4 regions of the Terribacillus sp. JSM ZJ617 genome follow, and region 1 is predicted to be linked to each of the others. Evidence: riboswitches for the same ligand, from Rfam matches in the RefSeq annotation. Region 1 holds a riboswitch; each other region holds the start of a gene.
What was found. A riboswitch is a leader RNA that binds a small molecule or an ion and turns the genes downstream of it on or off. The one in region 1 is predicted to bind thiamine pyrophosphate.

Region 1 (5,325 bases):
GCATGAGACCAGAGCTTGCGATAGAAGCAGTTGAAATGGATATCAGCTTGTTATCATCACCAACTATGTCTACAGTAAAAGATGCTTTGGATTACCTAGGCGTGCATTAATTCGGACTTCTTCTTTATATCTTATTAAGCAGTTCAAACATGATTTTTACAACTTAAAAGAGGAGCCGAAATATATAACGGCTCCTCGGAAAAATAAATTTTAACTTTATAGCAAAACTCTCTCAACTGCCAAAGGCCTTAAAGCGCTCGTTTCATCAATATAGATGAATCCATCATACCGCTGTGACATATGAGAAGGCACATAATTACCGAACTGTTCAAACTCCGGTCGATACACTACACCTATCGCGCGATGTCCGATCTTCTGCTGGAATAAATGTTTATTCTCTATATCGAAAAAGAGTATTTTATCAAATGCGCCGGCTCTATGCATGAGGTCCTCCCATGATCCCCCAATTGCTTTTGGAACAATCTTCACATCATGATTGACTCCCCATTCATCCGCAGCTATTACTGTTCCTCTGTTCGTACCGAATCCGATGATATACACATCTTCCTGAGCATTTTGCTGCCGTATAAGCTCGCCGACATTGACCATTCCATTATGCGCCATGTCAGTGGCTCTGGCGTCTCCAACATGTGTATTATGCTCCCAGACAATCGCCTTAGCTTTTGAGCCATAAAACTTCATAACCTCGTTCAGAGCATGCACCATATGTGTATCCCTTATATTCCATGATTCTTCATCTCGAACGACCATCGAGCGGTAAAAATGCTCGGCATTATAAGCTACGAGCGCATTTACCTCCAGGTTAAGACGGAGCTCCTCTTCACATGGATACTGATCTTTCTTTTTTTGAATCGTTGCTAATAGCTTTGCAACCTCATCAATACAGCCTTCAGAATATAGACCAGCAGAAACAGCATATTCCTGATTGTCTCTGTTGAATGGTTCAAAACAAGTAAATGCTTTTTTGGCAATTTCGACGTCAGGGGAATCAATCTTCGTTAAGTACGAAATCACTTCCTCCATGGATTCCCAAAGACTGTACATGTCTATTCCATAGAAGCCAACTTTCGGCTGCACGTCGTGATTTTCATTGTATGTCTTCATCCACTCAATCAAATCAAGAATTTCTTCATTCGCCCACATCCACGTCGGCCATCGATTAAAGCTGCTAAGGACCTCCCGAGCTGATTGGCTTTCTGTATCATAGCCTTTGATGTAGCGGTTTACAGCCTGACAAGCAGGCCAGTCCCCTTCTACCGCCACAAAAGCAAAACCTTTCTCCATGATCAGCTTTTTGGTTATCTCCGCACGTACGGTATAGAACTCAGATGTACCATGCGACGCTTCTCCAAGCAAAACAAATTTTGCATTGCCGGTCCTTTCAGTTACGATACTTAATTCCGCTTCACCAGTTAATGGTATTGCGTATTTTTTAATCGATTGTATTGTCTTTAAATCCATTTAAAAACCCAACTTTCACTTTGAAGTGTGTTAGGTTTAAATTGTGATTAATGTGATGAAAAAATACCTTCAGTTAATATTCTGCCACTTTTAATCGACGTATTTTTGCTTTTTCTTGGATTTCAGCATATCTCCTGTCCAGCCCTTCGCCTTCAAGAACCAGTAAACCAGAAGAGTCGAAAGTAGTATTAAGATGAGGGCTCCTGCATACCCGAACTTCCACTTCAATTCTGGCATATCATCAAAGTTCATGCCCCATAATGCGCCAAGCGCCATGACTGGTGTAAAAAGGACAGTCATAACAGTCAGTGTCTTCATAATCTCATTGCCCCTGAAAGAAGAGACGACATCTTCAAAATCAATCAATCCTCTGATTTCCTCTTCATACGCCCGAACAAGATTCTCACAGCGTTCAAAACGATAATGTGTTCGTTTAAAATAGATGTTCTCTGTATATTTCTCCCCAAATGCTTCGACTACACCAGTTTTAACCTCTATAAACGGAATCAAAAAGTTCTTCCATACTAATATCTCATGCCGATTTTCAGCAATTTTGTTAAGCAGCTTTGTATCATTATTCTCTTTTACCTGCCAAAGCAAGTCCTTCAATCTGACTTCATATTGATCGATTTTATGTAAAAATGCTGAAATGATTTCTCCCAGGAGGATCATAAATCCTTCAATCGCATTGTCCGCATGTTGCATTTTAGCGAGAATATCATCTTGGTTTGTAGTCGGCAGCAGCTTAAAATCTAGTGCAGTTGTCAGCAGCGTGGTCTCCTTTACAAAAAAGTGAAAAAGGTGCTTTTCTTCCTTCTTGTCTGCTTCCTGAACGTATATGAGCGAGCCCCAAAGAGCCAGAGAGTCCTGATTTGTCGTCTCCATCTGCAGACTATTCGTGTCGGAAGAATGTATATGTTTTACCCATGGAATATGTATGGTGTATGCGTTTAGCTCGTCTTTTTTCTCTAAATCCTTCTTCTCATCTAACTGAAGCCACTCCCATGCAGTACCTGAAAAAGCGTGCTTCTCCATGTTTTTCCCTCCATTTTTTCTTTTCTACTTCCCTTATATGTTGCGGGATAATCCTTTCTTCTCACCTCACTTTCCACTGTCACCACTCTATAAATCAGAATGTTTCAGCAAGAAATCCTTTACAAATCGAGCTATCTTTTTTACTATAGACGTATCAATTGCATAAGCTTGCGACGCACTGGGGGAGCTGGTAACGGCTGAGAGGAATCAAGTGATTCTGACCCTTAGAACTCGATCTGGATAATACCAGCGTGGGGAAGTGCAGCCAGAATTGCCCTATTTCTTTCTGTATATTCTGCGACTGCGCCCTATGGTGCCGTCGCTTTTTATATGCAAAAAAATAGGAGGAATCATGATGGAAATCCAAAATCATTGCGGGACCAGCCGGATTGCCGGTTGCAGTTTTTCGGTTTATCCAATGGCCGACAGGTTCAAAGAAATTATATTAGAGGCACTAAGAACCGTGGATACGTCGAAAGTATGGATTGAGACGGACGATGTCACTACACTAGTGCGCGGGAGAATACCGCATGTATTCGATGTCACCTCTGCTATTTTCCTGGCAGCAGCCAAAGATGGCGATCATGTTGTGTTCAATGGTACATATTCCATCGGCTGTCCTGGAGATTCTACTGGGGATGTTTATATGGCTGAGGATGAAACGAAGCTGAACCTTCCGAATGTTAAAGATATAAAGCTTGAGACAGCATCCAAATTCTCGCTTTATCCTTTAGGCGGCGGAAATTATATGGATACCATCTATACTCAGATAGAGAATATGCGCACTCGAGGGATCACTGTTTCCAAGTCACATTACTCTACTCGTCTTGATGGCAATGCTTTTGACGTCTTCGATGGTTTGGAGCATGTTTTCACTGAGACTGAGGCGTCCGGATCATCCCATACAGTTATGACGGTGACAATGTCTGCGAACAGCCCGTCTGCCAAGGGTGTAGTCAAATGAAAAGCTGGCGCATGAAAGATATCGTCGTCATGGCAGCACTCGCTGTCGTGTTCGGTATTGTTTATCTCTTATTCCTTCCGGTCAACGTCGTCATGATGGGACTTGTCGGACCAATCGGAACCGATATCATCTTCGGGGTATGGTTCCTCGTCTCCATCGTTGCAGCGTATATCATTCAAAAACCCGGAGTTGCCCTTGTATCGGAAACAATAGCAGGAGTTGTCGAAGTGCTGATCGGAAGCAGCGTCGGACCAATTGTCATCCTTTCTGCTATTGTGCAGGGACTCGGTGCTGAAGCAGCATTTGCTATCACACGCTATCGCTCTTATCATGTCCTTGTATTGATGGGTGCTGGTGTTGGAGCTGCCATCACAAGTTTCATCTGGGGTTATTTCCGCGGCGGCTTTGTGGCTCTTGACCCTTCTTACGTTGTGCTTATGCTTGTTGTCCGGATCATCAGCGGAGCTGTCATAAGTGGCTTGATCGGCAAAGCAATCAGTGAGGCGCTGGCGAAAACAGGAACATTGACTAGCTTTCCTCTTGGCAAAACTTATCGCCAGCGAAAAGCAGGATGAAACAACCCCTTCTGGAAGTAAACCAGCTTACCGTGACATTTGAGGAAGAAAGCAATCCTACCTTATCTGATTTGAGTTTTACGGTCCAGGAAGGAGACAGCATACTCCTGCTTGGACCAAGCGGATCCGGTAAGAGCACACTCACGTACTGTTTGAACGGGTTGTATCCAAAAGAACTTGATGGAAAGATGAGCGGCAGTATCTACTTCGCTGGATCCAAGATCGAGGATTTCAAAAGTGGAAAAATCAACTTAGAGGTTGGTACTGTATTTCAGGACCCCGAAACACAGTTCTGCATGCTAACCTTAGAAGACGAGATTGCTTTCGGCTTAGAAAATAAAAAAATGGCTCCTGATTTGATGAATTCAGAAATCGATCGTGTCCTTTCCCTTGTAGGTTTACAGCATCGGAGAAAAGATCAAATTCACACCCTATCCGGCGGACAGAAACAAAAGCTTGCACTGGCTGCAGTTTTGGCTCTCGAGCCTCGGATGCTTATTTTAGATGAACCGACGGCCAACCTGGATCCGGCTGCGAGCAAAGACCTTGTCGAAACAATACGTAAGTTAAAAGAACAGCAGGATATCACACTTTTTATCATAGAGCACAATATTGACTATTGGCTGCCAATTATTGACCGGACAATGCTATTGGAGCGAGATGGCTCTTTATTCTTTGACGGAGATTTGAGTGAAGCAGTCAATCTCTATGACGAGGAGCTGCAGCAGCGCGGCATTTGGCTGCCAGAAGCAGTTCTGCTTGCCAAGCAAGCACAGCTTCCAAAGCCTTGGCCGCTTACTGTTGACCTTCTCCCTCATGGTTTGCAGTTTCAGACGAAAACTTCAGAGGTTTTGCAGAAGAAAGAGCAAATCATTCAGGTGGAGAATGCTGTTTTTCGTAATAAAGAAAAGGTCTTGCTGGATATCCCTGCCCTTACTATTAAGCAAGGAGAATTCCTGGCTATTACAGGTAAAAACGGCAGCGGAAAGACACTTCTTTCCCGACAAATTACTGGATTGCTGAAGCCCACAGCCGGAGATATCGAATTTCTCGGAAAGAAGTTACGTCGTTGGAAAACAAATGAACTCTACCAGCAAATCGGTTATGTATTTCAAAATCCTGAGCATCAGTTTCTTACAGACTCTGTTTGGAATGAAATCGCCTTCGGACAGACAGTAAACACGGATGAAATTCAGAGGGTCTTGGAGGAAATCCAGTTAGCTGTACAAGCCGATAAGCATCCTTTCACCTTGAGCCAAGGTCAAAAAC
Region 2 (5,325 bases), on a different contig from region 1:
CGGATGAGGTGCGCAAGTTAGCTGAGGAAACGAAGGGAGCAGCAGGACAAATTGCTGCTTTGGTTGACTTTATCCACCAGGATACGACTAAAACAATCGATCTGATGCAGCATGCAGCGGATGAAGTACAAGCTGGTACACGAGTTGTCGATCAAGCGGGCGGTTCTTTCCTTCAGATTGAAACTGCGGTAGCAGGTTTGGTGGATGAATTCAAAGAGGTGAGAGTTGCTCTGGAAGGTATGATTGCTGGTACAGATTCAGTCAATATGTCACTTGGGGATGTGAACGAGGTCGCAGAAGAAGGAGCAGCTTCGACCGAAAGTGTGTCAGCTGCAACAGAACAGCAGCTGGCTGCCATGCAGGAAATTGCGGCATCATCCAGTTCTCTTGCATTTATGGCAGAGGAGCTTCAAACCGCTATTGCTCGTTTCCGTGTGTAAGTTAATTGGTTAGCAGATAGTAACCAATAAAGGATAAGATTAATAATAGAAAAACATATATCATCCATTTCATATGAACCCTCCTCTAAGAAGTAGACGGATACTTCCTGGAAAAGGGTTCACTTTTTTACATTGTTTGTAACCGAATTGTGCATACTAGTCGCAGTATGTACAAAGGAGGCAATGTAATGGATGCTTTTCAAGCAGGAGAAATCGTCTATGTAATTATCCGCAACCCCCATGCACAGGGAGTAGCCAATATACAAGAGGCTGCGGTCGTCCATAACCCGGAAAAGCCAGGGGAACTGGCTCTGTTTGTGTATGAAACCTATTATCCGCTCAATGATGAGGTGGCGGTTTATCAGGATCTCGGAGAGGCGGAAGAAGCATATGTATCCGCTTTTGGTTTAGCCGATGGAGGCTATTATGGTTAAGCCATTTGTACCGCAGCTTGTGTATATAGAGCCTAGGGCATTAGAGTATCCGCTCGGCGTGAAGCTGCGGAATAAATTCAGGGACATGGGTGTAGAAATACGCGAGACAACTTCCCATAATCAGGTTCGGAACCTGCCTGGTGATAATGATTTCCAGAAGTACCGTACTGCCAAATCAACGCTTGTCGTCGGCGTTCGGAAAACACTGAAATTCGATACATCGAAACCATCAGCAGAATACGCTATCCCATTTGCGACAGGCTGCATGGGGCATTGCCATTATTGTTACCTGCAAACGACGATGGGATCCAAACCTTATATCCGTACGTATGTGAATACGGATGAAATATTTGATGCGGCAGAGCAGTACATGCAGGAAAGAGCCCCGGAAGAAACACGGTTTGAGGCTTCCTGTACGTCAGATATCGTTGGTATCGACCATCTGACGCATACGCTGAAACATGCAATTGAATATTTCGGTCGGTCCAAGCACGGACAACTGCGATTTGTAACGAAATTCGCCCATGTGGATCATTTGCTGGACGCTGACCATCAAGGACGAACACGATTCCGCTTCAGCATCAATGATGATTATGTGATCAAATATTTTGAGCCAGGGACTTCCCGTTTGAAGGATCGAATCGAAGCTGCGGTGAAAGTAGCCGAGGCCGGTTATCCGCTTGGATTCATCGTCGCTCCGATTTATTTGCATGACGGCTGGCAGAAGGGCTATCCGGAAATGCTCGAGCATCTGGAAGCAGCCCTGCCTGAACATGCCAAAAAGAATCTGACATTCGAATTGATCCAGCATCGATTCACGAAGCCGGCAAAGCGCGTTATCGAGAAAAATTATCCGATGTCGAAGCTTGAGCTGGATGAAAGCAAACGGAAATATAAATGGGGGCGCTATGGTATCGGAAAATACGTCTACCAAAATGAGGAGCAAGAAGAAATAAAGGATGTCATAGGAAGCACAATCTATAAAATGTTCCCGCAATCCAGGATTGAATATTTCACTTGATTCATCGGTTGACAATCGCATCTGTGCATGTGATAGTTAAGAGGACAATTGAATTTCGAGGAAGTCCACTAGGGGTGCCATTTGGCTGAGATAAGAGTGATCTTTATCCCTTTGAACCTGATCTGGTTAACACCAGCGTAGGGAAGTGGAGCCGGATTCGTGTATTTTCTGCACACTTGACTATACGAGTCGCTCCATACTTCTGGAGCGGCTTTTTTATATGGCCGGCGCCATTCACCCTTCCGACGGGGCTTTCTCCAATAGGAGGAGAAAAACATGTTTTCTGCACAATTGAGAGAAGAAGCAAACCCGGTATTCGAAGCAATCTATGCACATCCTTTCGTAGAAGGAGTTGCGAATGGATATGTGCCGCGTGAGGCATTGATCCATTATGTGAAAGCTGACTATGAGTATTTGACAGCATTTGCCCGTATTTACGGTTTGGCAGTCAGTAAATGCGAAACCCGAGAAGAGATGGAATTTTATCAGTCCCAAATTCATTTTGTCCTGCACAGCGAGATTCATCCGCATAACGTCTTCTGCAAGGCAGCAGGTGTGCAATACGAGGATCTGCAGCGGATGACACCACCGCCTGCTGCTGACCATTATATTTCACACATGATGAGCAGTGCCGTACAAGGAGATATAGGGGAGCTGATGGCGGCACTGCTTCCTTGCCCATGGACGTATCAAGCGCTGGCGGCACATATTATCGAAACAAAGGCACCTGACGAATCCAATCCATTCCAGGAGTGGATTCAGTTTTATGCCAGCAGGGAAGACGGTATGCCGGATGTGACGTCAGAACTTAGCAAGCGACTGGACAAGTGGGCCGAGACAGCGGGAACGGCTGCAAAGGAACGTGCACGGAAAGCTTTTCTTAAGAGCTGTATGCTGGAGTATAATTTTTGGGAGATGGCAGCCACACAGCAAGACTGGATGATCCCATTGAAAGGGGCGTCCATTCATGCCTGATATAAGGAGCGCTTTGACAATTGCAGGAACAGACCCTTCGGGAGGGGCTGGAATCCAGGCTGACTTGAAAACTTTCCAGGAGCTTGAAGTATACGGAATGAGCGTTGTCACCTCCCTCGTTGCCCAAAATACGACAGGAGTACAGGCAGTGCATCATGTTCCAGTAGAATTTCTTGAACAGCAGCTGGAATCAATCTTCTCTGATATCACCCCATCTGCTGTAAAAACGGGGATGATTGCATCAGAAGAGATGATGCGCTGCGTCGCTGCCGTTTTGATTAAATCAAAGACTGCCTATGTTATGGATCCTGTCATGTATGCTAAAAGCGGACATGCACTCATGGGAGAGGATTCCAGAGATGCATTGAAGAAACATCTTGTTCCACTCGCTGCCCTGATTACACCGAATATACCGGAAGCAGAGGAACTCACGGGTATTCGTATCGAAGATGAAAATAGCATAAAAACCGCAGCGAAAATGATTGTCCAGGAATATGGGGCTAAAGCTGTCCTGATGAAAGGCGGTCATATGGAAGGAGCATCTGCGTCAGACTGGCTCTATGACGGAAATAGCTTCACAGCCTACACAGCAGAACGTATACAGACGAAGCACACGCACGGGACGGGATGCACGTATTCTGCAGCGATAACCGCAGAACTGGCTAAAGGGAAATCTCTGCAAGAAGCAGTTCGGATCGGTAAGGATTTTGTGACAGATGCGATTTCGTATTCGCTTCAGCTTGGAAAAGGGAATGGTCCGACAAATCATTGGGGGTACCGTCTGCAAGGTGTGCCAGTTCAGGAGGAACAGCATAATGAAGTATACTGATGTGATAAAGCAAGTCCGGGAGAGAAACCCATTGATTCACTGCATTACCAATCAGGTTGTCATTAACTTTACGGCGAATGGTTTGATCGCACTCGGAGCTTCTCCTGTGATGGCATCAGCAAAGGAAGAAGCCGCGCAGATGGTCCAGCATGCACAGGCGCTGCTATTGAATATCGGCACACTTGCCGCAGCGGATGTGGAAGCAATGATCCTAGCCGGAAAAGAAGCGAATAGGCTCGGAATACCAGTGATTTTCGATCCCGTCGGAATAGGTGCCACAGCGTACAGAACAGAAACGGCCCGCCGCATATTGGCGGAGGTGGATGTCACTGTTATTCGCGGTAATGCAGGTGAAATATCCGTCCTAGGCGGAACATCTGTCAAAGTGAAAGGTGTAGATGGATCCGATGATGGTATTTCACCAAGAATTGTGCAGCAGCTGGCCAGGGAATTGGATGCTATTGTGATTGCAACCGGTAAAATAGATATCCTTTCAGATGGGAACCATACGTATAGTGTAGCTAATGGGCATGAGATGCTAAGTAAAATAACAGGGTCTGGCTGCTTGCTCGGTGCCGTTATAGCGGCATGTGCAGGAGCAGCTGACAACGTACTGAAAGCTTGCATCGGTGCTCTTGCCTTTTATGGTATTGCAGCAGAGAAAGCGGCTATGACAGTAAACGCTCCAGGCAGCTTTCAGGTTGCTTTTCTTGATCAGCTTTATTTGTTAGGAGATCAGGTGATTGATTCGGAGAAGGTGGAACAATTCGAAGTGAAAACATAAAGGAACAATCAGCAGCGCATGGCTGCTGATTGTTGGATATCACTTTTCTGGATGAGGATGAGGGCCATGCCTGTGCGGTTTCGGAATGAAACCATCCTGCTCTAATTGTTTAAACCTTTGATCCAAATGCTTCTCGATTTGATCTGCTTTCTCTTCTGAGAAAACACCATATTCAACGTACTTCTCAATGATTTGTTTTTCCTGCTCTAATGCCTGTTTTTGCAAAGCTGCTATTTCTTGCTTCTGCTCTTCTGTCAGTACATCAGCGACAGCTTTGTCAGCCGCAAAACCGGCAGCTGGATTGGATATGACCAATCCGAAGCATAGAGCGATTACTACAGCCCCGGCTTTTATCCATTTCAATTTTATCATCTCCTTGTTCAAAGCTTGGGCTTACTTTACGCAGTTTTGGGATTGCTATCCATCTTCCACACTTTTTCCTAATTTAGGAGAAAGGGATTTTTGACCTGAGGAATGGGAACATGTTCAACACATAATGGGGATGTGGAATGTCTTAATTGGAAAAGGAGTAATACACATGAAAGAAGAATTGGAGCTATATTTCATCATGGGCAGTCAAAACTGCCAGGATAAGGACCCGGAGGACATACTGGAACAGGCGCTTGAAGCTGGAATTACCATGTTCCAGTTACGTGAAAAAGGGGAAGGGGCTAGGACTGGACAGGAGAAGAGACAGCTGGCTGAACGACTTCAGGCAAGGTGTCGGGCACATAGCGTTCCTTTCATTGTTAATGACGATGTGGATCTTGCGATTGCGATTGGTGCAGATGGCGTGCATATCGGACAAACGGACGAAGCGATGCAGCAAGTAAAGGAGCGCT
Region 3 (5,325 bases), on a different contig from region 1:
ATCAAAGTGGATAAAAATCAGCAGAGTATATCTGCACCGCATATTTACGCTGCAGGTGATTGTGCAGATGATGGTAAGCTGCCGCTTACACCGTTGGCTTCAGAAGCTGGTAGCCGTGTTATTCATCACATGCTGGAAGGGAAACAACAAGATGAATTCAATCATGTTCAACCTTCCATTGTTTATACGATACCCGGAATTGCTTCAGTTGGCATTTCAGCTGACGAGGCGGCAAAAGCTCAGGACAAATATACTGTCATCAAACAAGATTTGAGCTCTTTCTTTACAAACAAGATAACGAGGCTGGAGGAAGGATTCAGCAAGATCATTTTGGACAAGGAAAAACAGGTTATCGTCGGTGCACATATATATGCTGCCCATGCTCAACACTTGATTAATGTTTTCACTTTGGCAATTGAAATGGAAGCACCTGTACAAATGCTGCAATCCTTGCTTTGGGCTTATCCGACTGCAGAGAGCGATATCCCAAGCATGCTTCAATAACAAATAGAAAACCGCCACATTTGGCGGTTTTCTCATGCTTTATAAGCTTTCACATAATATACTTCTTCATTTAAGTCCCCTTTAGATACTTCAAACCCTGCCTTCTTCAATTTGTCTGCAAGCAGATCTGCGCTGTGATCTCTACTGTAGCCGAGCGCTATCATGATACCTTTTTCAATAGTCACTCTGTACATTTCCGCCGCTGCCTGCTCTGGTTCATCTAAGCTATCCAGCACGAATGCTGCAAGTCCACGTTGAAAGGAAGCGTCGGGGAAATTAAGAAGCCTGTCTAATCCACTCGGCATCCGGTCGATATTCGTTAGTGTCTCTTCTTCTGCACGAAGTGCTAACTCTTCCAATAAATTTTCATCTTTCTCAAGAGCTGTAACGCGATCCTTTGTTTTATGAGCAATAGGAATAACCAAATTACCATTACCAGCACCGAAAACTATCACTTTTTCTCCGCCCTCAATTTCCAATAGCTCTAGCACTTCTGCTGCGGAAACTTCTGTTGTCTTATTCACCATATGACTCTCTCCTTTTGAATCAATTAGTTCTGTATTGCCCTTCCAATACAAAGCTAAACGTATCTCCCCTATGCTCTCACGGATTAACATTTTCTATCCTTCATTCAAAAAGGACAGCTGATACATCCAGCTGTCCTTTCAACACGTATATTTATCTGTTTGAACTTTTCGGTCAATAAAAGCACATAGATCCCCTATTTTAGGAAAACGTTCAAATTCCATATTAGCAGGATTTTCTGCATCAATCAGCGGGATCTCCCAATAACGCAGCAAGTCATGATAACTTTTCAAAAAAAGTTTGCGATTCCCATTGAATATCTTATACAGATCGGAATCTGTCGTTTTAAAAGCATACTCAGGAAGTAGCTTCTCTGTATGCTTGTCCACATATTTAACGACAGTCAAGTATATTTCGTATTCGATACCTTTCATTTTGGCAACCTGACATAAGCATCTTTTAGTCTTAAACTGGTCCAAATCAATGATATCTGCCATATTGTTTCCTCCTCACCAGGACTGGAAACTTCGATTTTCTCTTTAGTTTATCACAACATACAGCGTCTGTAAGCCGAATTTCAGATAATAGACATACTATATTGATTGTTTGTAATTAATATTGTTGGTTTTATTTTCTAGCCAGCGGGTAGACATTTAGTACATCAAATTAGCTAAAAAAGGAGAATTCAACTTGAAACCATATTTAAAAGAGTACACGAACGATGAAAAGCTGCAAGAAGACATTCAACTTTTAAGCACAAAAGGCGTAAACAAAGATAACATCTATGTATTGTCACATGATGATGACAGAACAAAACGTGTATCCAGTAAAGTGGATGCCAATACGATTGGGTTATCCGAGATGGGTGCTAAAAGTGCTGTTGGTAGCATGTTCAGTAAACAAGGCGATGAACTTCGTGCAAAATTGAAAGAAATCGGTTTTTCCCAAGAAGAAGCCGAGGATTTTGAAGAGGATCTTGATGAAGGTAAAATCTTTTTGATTGTAACTGGAACAGATAACGTCGAAGGCTTGCTTATCTAAATGAAAAGGCACTGTCATGAGACAGCGCCTTTTCTTATTTTTTCGGTAAGATAAGTTTTGGCTGAGCCAAAACGAGAATGAGAATAACTATAATGCTGGCTACAAAGCTTGGCAGCAGGTAAGAGCCATTGTATATGAGCGAGTAAGCCCAAACAGTTTGTCCTGGTGCAGCTGCAGATCCGAAGAAGACCATTCCACCTACAAAATGTGCTGCAAATCGACCTATACTGCCAATCAATGTTCCGATGATCAACATTCCTACAAGCTTTGTGCGGTTATTTTCTTTTGCAGCCTTACGAGCGGATCCAGCTGTGACAGCAGCCAGCCCAACTAAAGTGAAGGCTAGAGGATAATCCATAAAACCCTGGACAACATGTATTATATAAGGACCGGTAACTAATTGCAGCAGTCCGACTACTAATCCTGTTGTAAGTCCGCCTTTCCATCCCCACCGAAACGCCATTAAGAAAATTGGGACCATCTGCAAGGAGATACTCCCTCCCTGCGCCCATGCTTTAAATGAAAATAAATCCAATACGAATGCAAGTGCGGCGAATATCGCCACCTCTACTAAAAATAAAACCCTGCTTCTTGATTGCATATTTTTCTCCCCTAATAAAGAATGCAACAAAAAAACAATGCTGCAGTGGGATTCTTCCGATGGCCCAATGTGCATTGTTTCCCCATCAAAGAAGCTACATCCCTACGCGAGTGCTAACTCACAGGTTCGAAGGGTCTGGACATACGTCCATCTCAGCCGAAATGGCTCCCCCTGCAGGCTTTTTTGTACCGTTTTGTTTTCTGTTGTCCATCTATTATATAGAAAAATGACAGCGTTAGCAATAATTAATAATATTTCCTATAAGTGAAATATTACCCAAGTGCTAATTTTAGCAATTTTATTACTTTTACTTCATCTAACGAAATTGTTTGAATTCGAGAAAAACTATGACGTATAATGGACAATGTTCTTTAAAAAGGGAGGATTTAAAATGGATACACCAGCTACAATCCCACAAGGGAAGAAGCATCCAAAGGGATTGTATCTTCTCTTCTTCACCGAAATGTGGGAAAGATATAGCTACTATGGTATGCGTGCAGTTTTAATGCTTTATTTAACTGCTGCAGCAATTAGCGGCGGATTGGGCATGAATACGCAGCAAGCTGCATTAATTTATGGTTTGTACACAGGAATTATATACTTTACGCCAATTATTGGCGGTTACTTGACTGACAAGTATATCGGCCTACGTACCGCTATCACTATTGGTGGCGTAACAATGGCGATCGGAGATTTCACAATATTCCTATTCAACAATCAGTGGGGATTATATATCGGTATGTTGTTCCTAATAATTGGTAACGGCTTTTTCAAACCGAATATCTCAACACATGTTGGTGAGTTGTATCATCCGATGGATAAACGTAAAGATGCTGCATTTACCATCTTCTACATGGGTATCAACATCGGTGCATTCTTCTCTCCTCTAATTGCAGGATTCCTTGCTGAGGATCTATTCCACACAACTGATGCTGCTGGAATTGAACACTTTGGCTTCAAATGGGCATTCTTGGCATCTTCTATTGGTATGGTTATCGGTCAGTTGATCTTTAGCTTGTTAGGTAAGCGTTATTTAGGTGATATTGGCACAAAACCTGCGCGTACTAATATAGCTGCGGGAAGCGTTCCTGCAAAAATGACAGCTGCTGATAAGAAGCGGACAGGTGCAGTACTGATTCTAGCTGTATTCATCATCTTCTTCTGGGCTGGCTTTGAACAAGCTGGTACTTCCTTAACACTATATACGAGAGATTTTATTGATCGAAGTATTGGCGGTTATACGATACCTGTATCCTGGTTCCAATCTGTGAACCCATTGTTCATTGTCATCCTTGCACCAATCGTTTCTGCAATCTGGTTGAAATTAAGTAAATCAAAACGCGGAGATTTCCGTACAACGACAAAAATGTCCATGGGTATGATTCTATTGGGATTAGGGTTTATGATTTTAGTACCAGCAGTGCTTTATACAGGTAGTGACGAAGGGAATATCGTTCACAGAGCTAATATTCTATTCATCGTCTTCACTTATCTGTTCCATACGTTAGGCGAACTATGTCTGTCACCCGTTGGGCTATCGATGGTAAGTCGAGTAGCACCGGTGAAAATCGCTTCTCTATTGATGGGTGTCTGGATGGCCGCAACTGGTATTGCCAGCCTTATCGCTGGACAGCTTGCTGCATTGACAGAATCACTTGGTTATGTGGAGATATTCAGTGTAATCGGTGCAGCAGCGATTGTAGTAGGTATCATCCTGCTAGCAGTCTCCAAAAAACTGCAATCTATGTTGGATGCGCGTGATTAATCCAAAAAACACAGTTCCTTCACTCCAAGGAACTGTGTTTTTTATATGTATTCCTTTTCTTTCGCTATATAGACTGCTTGGGATCGATTTTGCGCTCCAAGTTTATCCAGTAGTTCCGAGAAATAGTTCCGGACAGTTCCTGGTGATAAAAATAGTTCCGCTGCAATTTGCTTTGTGGAGAACCCTTTTTCAGCAAGGTGGAGAATTTCCTTTTCACGTTCACTTAATGGGTTATCGATGCCTTGTACGAATTGATAAGTTATCTCTGGACTAATTACCGCGCGTCCATGATACACAATATCTCTTACAGCATGTGCAAGCTGATCACTAGGTGTATCTTTCAGCAAATACCCCTCAACCTTCAGCTTCATAGCTTCCTTTACATAAGCAGCCGTAGAAAAGGTCGTCAGCATCAAAACCTTCTCTATGCGACTGTTTTGCCGCAATTGTTTGACCACTTCCAAGCCATTAAATTTTGGCATTTCAATATCGAGGATTAATAAATCGAAAGTTTGCGTTTCAAGTGCTTGCAAGACTTCCTCACCATTGGCAGCTTGATTAGTGACAACGAAATCATCCTCTAAATCGAGCATCGCAGCCATGGCACCTCGAAGCATATTCTGGTCATCCGCCAATAGCATACGAATCATTACTGTTTCCTCCTTCGGTTTGCATAGGAACTTTTACTATCATGTGCAAGCCGCCATTTGGCCGCTCATGAAAATGGGCTTCCCCCTTCATTAAGCTGACACGTTTTCTAATTCCAGCCAAGCCGTTTCCTTCTTCTGCGAGCGTATTATTATAGCCGCCATTGTCCTCTACCTGTAAATGCAGAACGTTTTTAGTTTGTATGACCCGGATTTTACAGAACGTGGCGTTACTATGACGT
Region 4 (5,325 bases), on a different contig from region 1:
AGTAAAGAGTACTTTTCCAGATCCAGCTGTTCCAGGAAATTTGGCTGGGATGGCTCAAAGATATCCATCCGCCTCACAGCAAATGTCAGTATCTCTGCCTTCGAAATATCGACTGCCTTTTCCTGCACCTCAAATGACGGGTATTTGCCTGTTCCCAATAATAAGCGGGAAGCAAAAGTCTTCTCTGCAATCTGTAACATTCTTCATCCTCCTCCTACAAAATGAATCAGCTCGACTTTATCGCCATTTCTAATCGGCTGCTCTGCATACGAAGCTTTATTAATGATCTCTTTGTTCAGTTCGACAATCACAATCCTTTTCTCCAGGGAAAGTGATGCTAACAGCTGAGCTATAGTCTTGATATCAGCGGATAATTCCTGCCGCCTGCCATTCAGCTGAATATTCACATCAATACCTCCTCGCCAGTGTTCAATCTATCGACACGAAATGCTTCCTTCCATTCTTCCAGAACTTCATTGCTGCTTATCAAATCACAAATCATCTTGCCCGTAGCTGGGGCAAGCAGAATGCCATTGCGCTGATGGCCAGCAGCGATATACAAGCCCTTCATTTCTGGATGCTCACCAATCAGCGGCTTGCCATCGTATGTCTGAGGTCTGAGACCTGCCCAGCTTCTGAGGAACGGCATTTTATCAACCACTGGCAGCATCTTTCTCGCTTTCTCCATGATAGTCTGTAATCCGCCAAGCGTGGGCTCGGTGCTCCAATCATTCTTGACCTTTGTTGCACCTATGATCAGCTCATTGTTGTTACGCGGAACAATATAATGCTGATCATGGAATAAACTGCATGTAAGAGGAGTTTGAGTATTCGTAACAGCAATGCACTCACCCTTCACTGGAAAAATCGGCGTCCCCAACCCAGAACGCTGGAGCAAAGCATTACTCCAAACTCCGCTGGCAATCACCACACGATGTGCTTGCCATTCTCCTTTGGAAGTCCGTAACCGATAATGAGCAGATTCCTTCACAATCTCATCGACCCTGGTATAAGCGTTAATCCGGGCACCTAGCATACGGGCAGCTGTATGGAATCCTCTGCAGGCAATTGCAGGTGTGACATGCACATCTTCTGCCATATGAAGAGCGCCAGAAACTGCTTCTGACAGACCAGGTACTTTCTTTGACACAGTTGCACGATCCAGCCATGTTACTCCTTCCAACGAAGAGAACGGAGAGTTCGTTGTTTCTTCTTCTGTAAAAACAAGCTGTAATAAACCACCTGGGCGACGTTCCATGTCTATCCCTGTCAGAGAGCGAATATCCTCTTCTGCCTGTTCATAGAGCCTTTGACTAGTACGGGCAAAGGGATAAAGCGAAGCACCGAATTCCTTATATTCTGAATGGGCACCTAGCATACCAGCTGCTGCTTGCGTCGAGCCTGATCCGACTTGGCCTGCTTCCAGCAAATCGACTTGATGGCCTGCTTTCGCTAAATAATAAGCGATTGCACTGCCGATGATACCTCCTCCAACAATTGCTACTTCAGTGGATCTCTTCAAGACGCAGACACTCCTCCCTTAATTTCTTCACGGCATCAAGCGGGTTTGCAGCAGAAAAGATACTACTCATAACAGCAACCCCTTCTAATTCAAACGCTTTCAATGAAGCCAATCGCTCCACTTCAATTCCTCCTATTGCGTATAACGGAATGTGGGTATTCTGACGGATATACCTTAAATTGGCTAATGGCTGCGGTGATTTCCCCTTCTTACTGGCTGTCGGAAAACAATGCCCATACAGCGCGTATGCCGCCCCGACAGACTCCGCCTGTACTGCTTCTTCAAACGAATGGACAGGCGCACCAATCCGCAAATCAGGATACAGCTTTTTCAATTCTTCCAGTGGAAGGCCATGACCTGGTATATGCACTTGCTTCAAGCCAAGCAGCAAAGCTATATCCATTCGGTCATTAAGCCAAAGCTTATGCGCTGGCAGCCCTTCGTCCAATAGCTCCTTACAAAGCTGATACACTTTACCAGCAGGCTTACGTTTCTCCCTGATCTGCACATGATCGACATAAGGGTGTATCTCCATCAAGATACGTATTAAATCTGCTGCTTCATATGCATCATCAGTTACTGCCATCAATTTGATTGCCATCACCTCCTGGATACGAACAGGCCGGACATACAAAAAACACCACTCCCCAAAGGAAAGTGGTGTGAAACTTGCGAATGGATACATACAAAAGAGCATGTAAACCCGAGTGTCTACACTTTCCTACGCAGGTCCGAACCTGTTCAGGTTTTGAGGGTTTAAAGAGTCACTACTCTTCATCTCAGCCCTTATGAAGGGATCCCCTAGTGTGAAAACTTATTGAACTTACCCACATCGTAACATAAATAGCATTTTATGCAAGATTCTGATTACAAAAAAGAAAAGGCCATCTGGTTTTATACAGATGGTCTTTTCAGCGCCTGACTCAGTACTTATAAGATTGTCCGCCATCAATTGGTACAACAGTAGCATTGATGAAGTTTGCTTGATCGGAAAGAAGGAATGCAACAAGATAACCGACTTCCTCCGGCTTACCAAAGCGTTTCATTGGGTTGACGCTGACGAATTCCTTGCCCGCTTCTTCCCAGTTATCTCCGCCAAGCTGACGAAGGGATCCTTCAACCATTGGCGTCATGATGGCACCTGGAGCAATGGCTTTGATGCTCACACCGAATTGTCCGTATTCGATACCGGAGTTTTTCGTAAGACCTACTACACCATGCTTACTTGCTGCATAACCGGACTGGTTGCCGATTCCGCGGATACCACCTACAGAAGCTGTATTTACTACAGAACCATAGCCCTGCTCCTTCATTACTTTCAATACGTGGCGCATGCCGTAGAATACGCCATTCAAGTTGATGTTCACAACGCGGTCGAATTCGTCTACAGGATACTCTTCTGTCAGATTTTGCGTTCCTTCCACACCAGCGTTGTTAAAGAAACTATCGATCTTACCAAATTGATCAATTGTTTGTTTTACATACGCCTCAACTTCCGGCTCATTTGCACAGTTTGCCACAATCGTAAGAACCTCTGCCTCTGGTGCTGCAGCCAATATTTCCTGCTTCGTTTTTTCCATACCTTTTTCACTTAAATCAACAAGAGAAAGCTTTGCACCTTCTTTTGCTACTTGCAAAGCTGCTGCGCGTCCTAATCCAGAACCCCCACCTGTAATCAATACTACTTTATCTTCAAAACGTTTCATGAAAATCTCTCCTTTTCTGATTCTGTCAAATTGCAGTAAATCCGCCATCAATCGGCACTACTACACCATTTATATATGGTGCTTTACCAGTCAATAGGAACGCGACAAGCTCTGCCACTTCCTCCGGCTGGCCAAGACGCTTCTGAGGAATCGGTTCTGTCGCATTCTTGAATGCAGCTGGATTCTTCTCTTTATATTCTCGAACCATTGGCGTTTCTGTCGTACCTGGAGCAATTGCATTTACCACAATGCCTTGCTCGGCATACTCAGCAGCCAACGTCTTCGTAATCCCAACCATTGCATGCTTCGTAGCTGAATATGTACCAACTGTGGCTTGTCCCACGACACCTGCTGTGGATGACGTGTTGACAATTCGCCCGCCGCCATTAGCAAGCATAACTTCCAATACATATTTCAACCCGTAAAGGGCGCCGTTTAGATTAATTCCTAATACCATATCGATCTGCTCAATCGTATTATCCACGAATTTTACACCAGGACCAGAAATACCAGCATTATTATAGAACATGTCGATAGTTCCAAATGCCTCTACCGTTTTATCTACATAATGTTTTACTTCTTCTGCCTTGCTTACATCCGCTTTGACGAAAATAGCTTTTGACCCTTTTTCTTCTATTAAGCGAACCGTCTCTTTACCGGCTGCCTCAGACACGTCAACGATGCTGATTGCGATACCTTCTTCTGCTAGTCGCAATGCTGCAGCTTGTCCAAGACCGCTGCCGCCTCCTGTGATGACCGCTACTTTCTGCCCATACATAAGCAAAGCTCCCTTCAATATGTGTAAATAGGTTAATTTACCTACTCCATATGTAAGAGCTTACACCTCTATCATAGATATCGCAAGAGATAACTCTTCAAATAATTTTCACTTTTTCATTTGACATTCAAATTCAGTTCCCTTATATTTATATTGTGCAAAATATAATTTTGGAAAATTGATTGGAGGGACACTTAATCTTGGAAAAGGATTACTACCTAGAAGATCATCTTTGCTTTTCCTTATACGCTAGCTCACGTGCAATTCTCAGGATGTACCAGCCGCTGCTGAAAAAGCTGGATATTACATACCCGCAATATCTCGTCTTGCAGGCATTATGGGAAATGGAGAAACAGACAATCAAACAGCTTGGAGAGAAGCTGGATCTGGATACTGGTACGCTGACACCTCTGCTAAAACGGATGGAAGCGAAGCAGCTTATTCACCGACAGCGTTCCAAAGAGGACGAGCGAGTTGTCTATGTCACCCTGACCAATCAAGGTGAGGCATTGAAACAAGAAGCAACATGTATCCCCCTTGCACTCGTATCTTCCAGTGGCATGTCTTCTGAAGAAATGGATGAGCTGAATAGATTAGTGAAGAAACTCACAACGAATTTACAGAAAAGATAGGATGTTGGATAAATGATTATCCGACTTTCTTTTCCCCTTTTATATTTTGCACAATATTATTTCACAAAATATATATGAATGGAGAATCTGCTATGACAAAAATTAAACCTGTACTAGAAACGGAAGCACAAAAATTCATCGAGGCAACAGCGAATCCGCCGTACTTATTTGATCTTGGACCAAAGGATGGCCGAAAAGCAGTCGATGATGTTCAGTCTGGTGAAATTGATAAACCAGAGGCGGAGATAAAAGATATTACAATTTCTGGCGGCCCATCTGGTGAGGTTTCTATTCGTATCGTAAAACCGAAGCAAATCAATCGGAAACTGCCAGTCATCCTATACTCTCACGGCGCTGGCTGGGTATTTGGAAATGCACATACACACGACCGTTTAATTCGTACACTTGCAGTCGGCTCTGAATCTATTGTTGTTTTCCCAAACTACAGTCTATCACCGGAAGCAAGATACCCTGTAGCGATTGAAGAAATATACGCTGCTCTGGAATGGATAGCTGAAAAAGGTACCGAATACGGGATGGATACCACAAATATTACTGCAGCAGGAGATAGTGTCGGGGGTAATATGACAGCTGCTATAACATTAATGGCCAAGGAAAGAAAAGGACCTAAAATCAGTAAACAGCTGCTCTTCTATCCTGTCACGGATGCCAATTTCGACACAGAAT

Region 2: linked by a shared signal. The riboswitch ahead of tenA (thiaminase II) and the one ahead of ACH6C1_RS13270 (YkoF family thiamine/hydroxymethylpyrimidine-binding protein) in region 1 are both predicted to bind thiamine pyrophosphate.
Region 3: linked by a shared signal. The riboswitch ahead of thiT (energy-coupled thiamine transporter ThiT) and the one ahead of ACH6C1_RS13270 (YkoF family thiamine/hydroxymethylpyrimidine-binding protein) in region 1 are both predicted to bind thiamine pyrophosphate.
Region 4: linked by a shared signal. The riboswitch ahead of ACH6C1_RS15015 (thiamine phosphate synthase) and the one ahead of ACH6C1_RS13270 (YkoF family thiamine/hydroxymethylpyrimidine-binding protein) in region 1 are both predicted to bind thiamine pyrophosphate.

The regions. Positions count from the first base shown of each region.
Region 1 covers NZ_JBISEQ010000003.1:342,994-348,318, reverse strand. Annotated here, with positions in the region: gene ACH6C1_RS13285 (PAS domain S-box protein) at 1-110, shown strand, start outside; gene ACH6C1_RS13280 (erythromycin esterase family protein) at 217-1,482, opposite strand; gene ACH6C1_RS13275 (magnesium transporter CorA family protein) at 1,573-2,517, opposite strand; TPP riboswitch at 2,688-2,792, shown strand; gene ACH6C1_RS13270 (YkoF family thiamine/hydroxymethylpyrimidine-binding protein) at 2,870-3,481, shown strand; gene ACH6C1_RS13265 (ECF transporter S component) at 3,478-4,056, shown strand; gene ACH6C1_RS13260 (ABC transporter ATP-binding protein) at 4,053-5,325, shown strand, end outside.
Region 2 covers NZ_JBISEQ010000004.1:91,494-96,818, reverse strand. Annotated here, with positions in the region: gene ACH6C1_RS13990 (methyl-accepting chemotaxis protein) at 1-440, shown strand, start outside; gene ACH6C1_RS13985 (transcriptional regulator SplA domain-containing protein) at 629-874, shown strand; gene splB (spore photoproduct lyase) at 867-1,895, shown strand; TPP riboswitch at 1,956-2,056, shown strand; gene tenA (thiaminase II) at 2,172-2,870, shown strand; gene thiD (bifunctional hydroxymethylpyrimidine kinase/phosphomethylpyrimidine kinase) at 2,863-3,699, shown strand; gene thiM (hydroxyethylthiazole kinase) at 3,686-4,483, shown strand; gene ACH6C1_RS13960 (YckD family protein) at 4,523-4,846, opposite strand; gene thiE (thiamine phosphate synthase) at 5,022-5,325, shown strand, end outside.
Region 3 covers NZ_JBISEQ010000002.1:5,183-10,507, reverse strand. Annotated here, with positions in the region: gene ACH6C1_RS06285 (dihydrolipoyl dehydrogenase family protein) at 1-504, shown strand, start outside; gene ACH6C1_RS06280 (class I SAM-dependent methyltransferase) at 537-1,031, opposite strand; gene ACH6C1_RS06275 (hypothetical protein) at 1,170-1,526, opposite strand; gene ACH6C1_RS06270 (YflT domain-containing protein) at 1,720-2,070, shown strand; gene thiT (energy-coupled thiamine transporter ThiT) at 2,105-2,671, opposite strand; TPP riboswitch at 2,754-2,853, opposite strand; gene ACH6C1_RS06260 (peptide MFS transporter) at 3,063-4,436, shown strand; gene ACH6C1_RS06255 (response regulator transcription factor) at 4,478-5,086, opposite strand; gene ACH6C1_RS06250 (sensor histidine kinase) at 5,061-5,325, opposite strand, start outside.
Region 4 covers NZ_JBISEQ010000004.1:286,490-291,814, forward strand. Annotated here, with positions in the region: gene ACH6C1_RS15000 (thiazole synthase) at 1-200, opposite strand, end outside; gene thiS (sulfur carrier protein ThiS) at 204-407, opposite strand; gene thiO (glycine oxidase ThiO) at 404-1,522, opposite strand; gene ACH6C1_RS15015 (thiamine phosphate synthase) at 1,506-2,123, opposite strand; TPP riboswitch at 2,224-2,335, opposite strand; gene ACH6C1_RS15020 (SDR family oxidoreductase) at 2,446-3,228, opposite strand; gene ACH6C1_RS15025 (SDR family NAD(P)-dependent oxidoreductase) at 3,254-4,006, opposite strand; gene ACH6C1_RS15030 (MarR family winged helix-turn-helix transcriptional regulator) at 4,207-4,638, shown strand; gene ACH6C1_RS15035 (alpha/beta hydrolase) at 4,731-5,325, shown strand, end outside.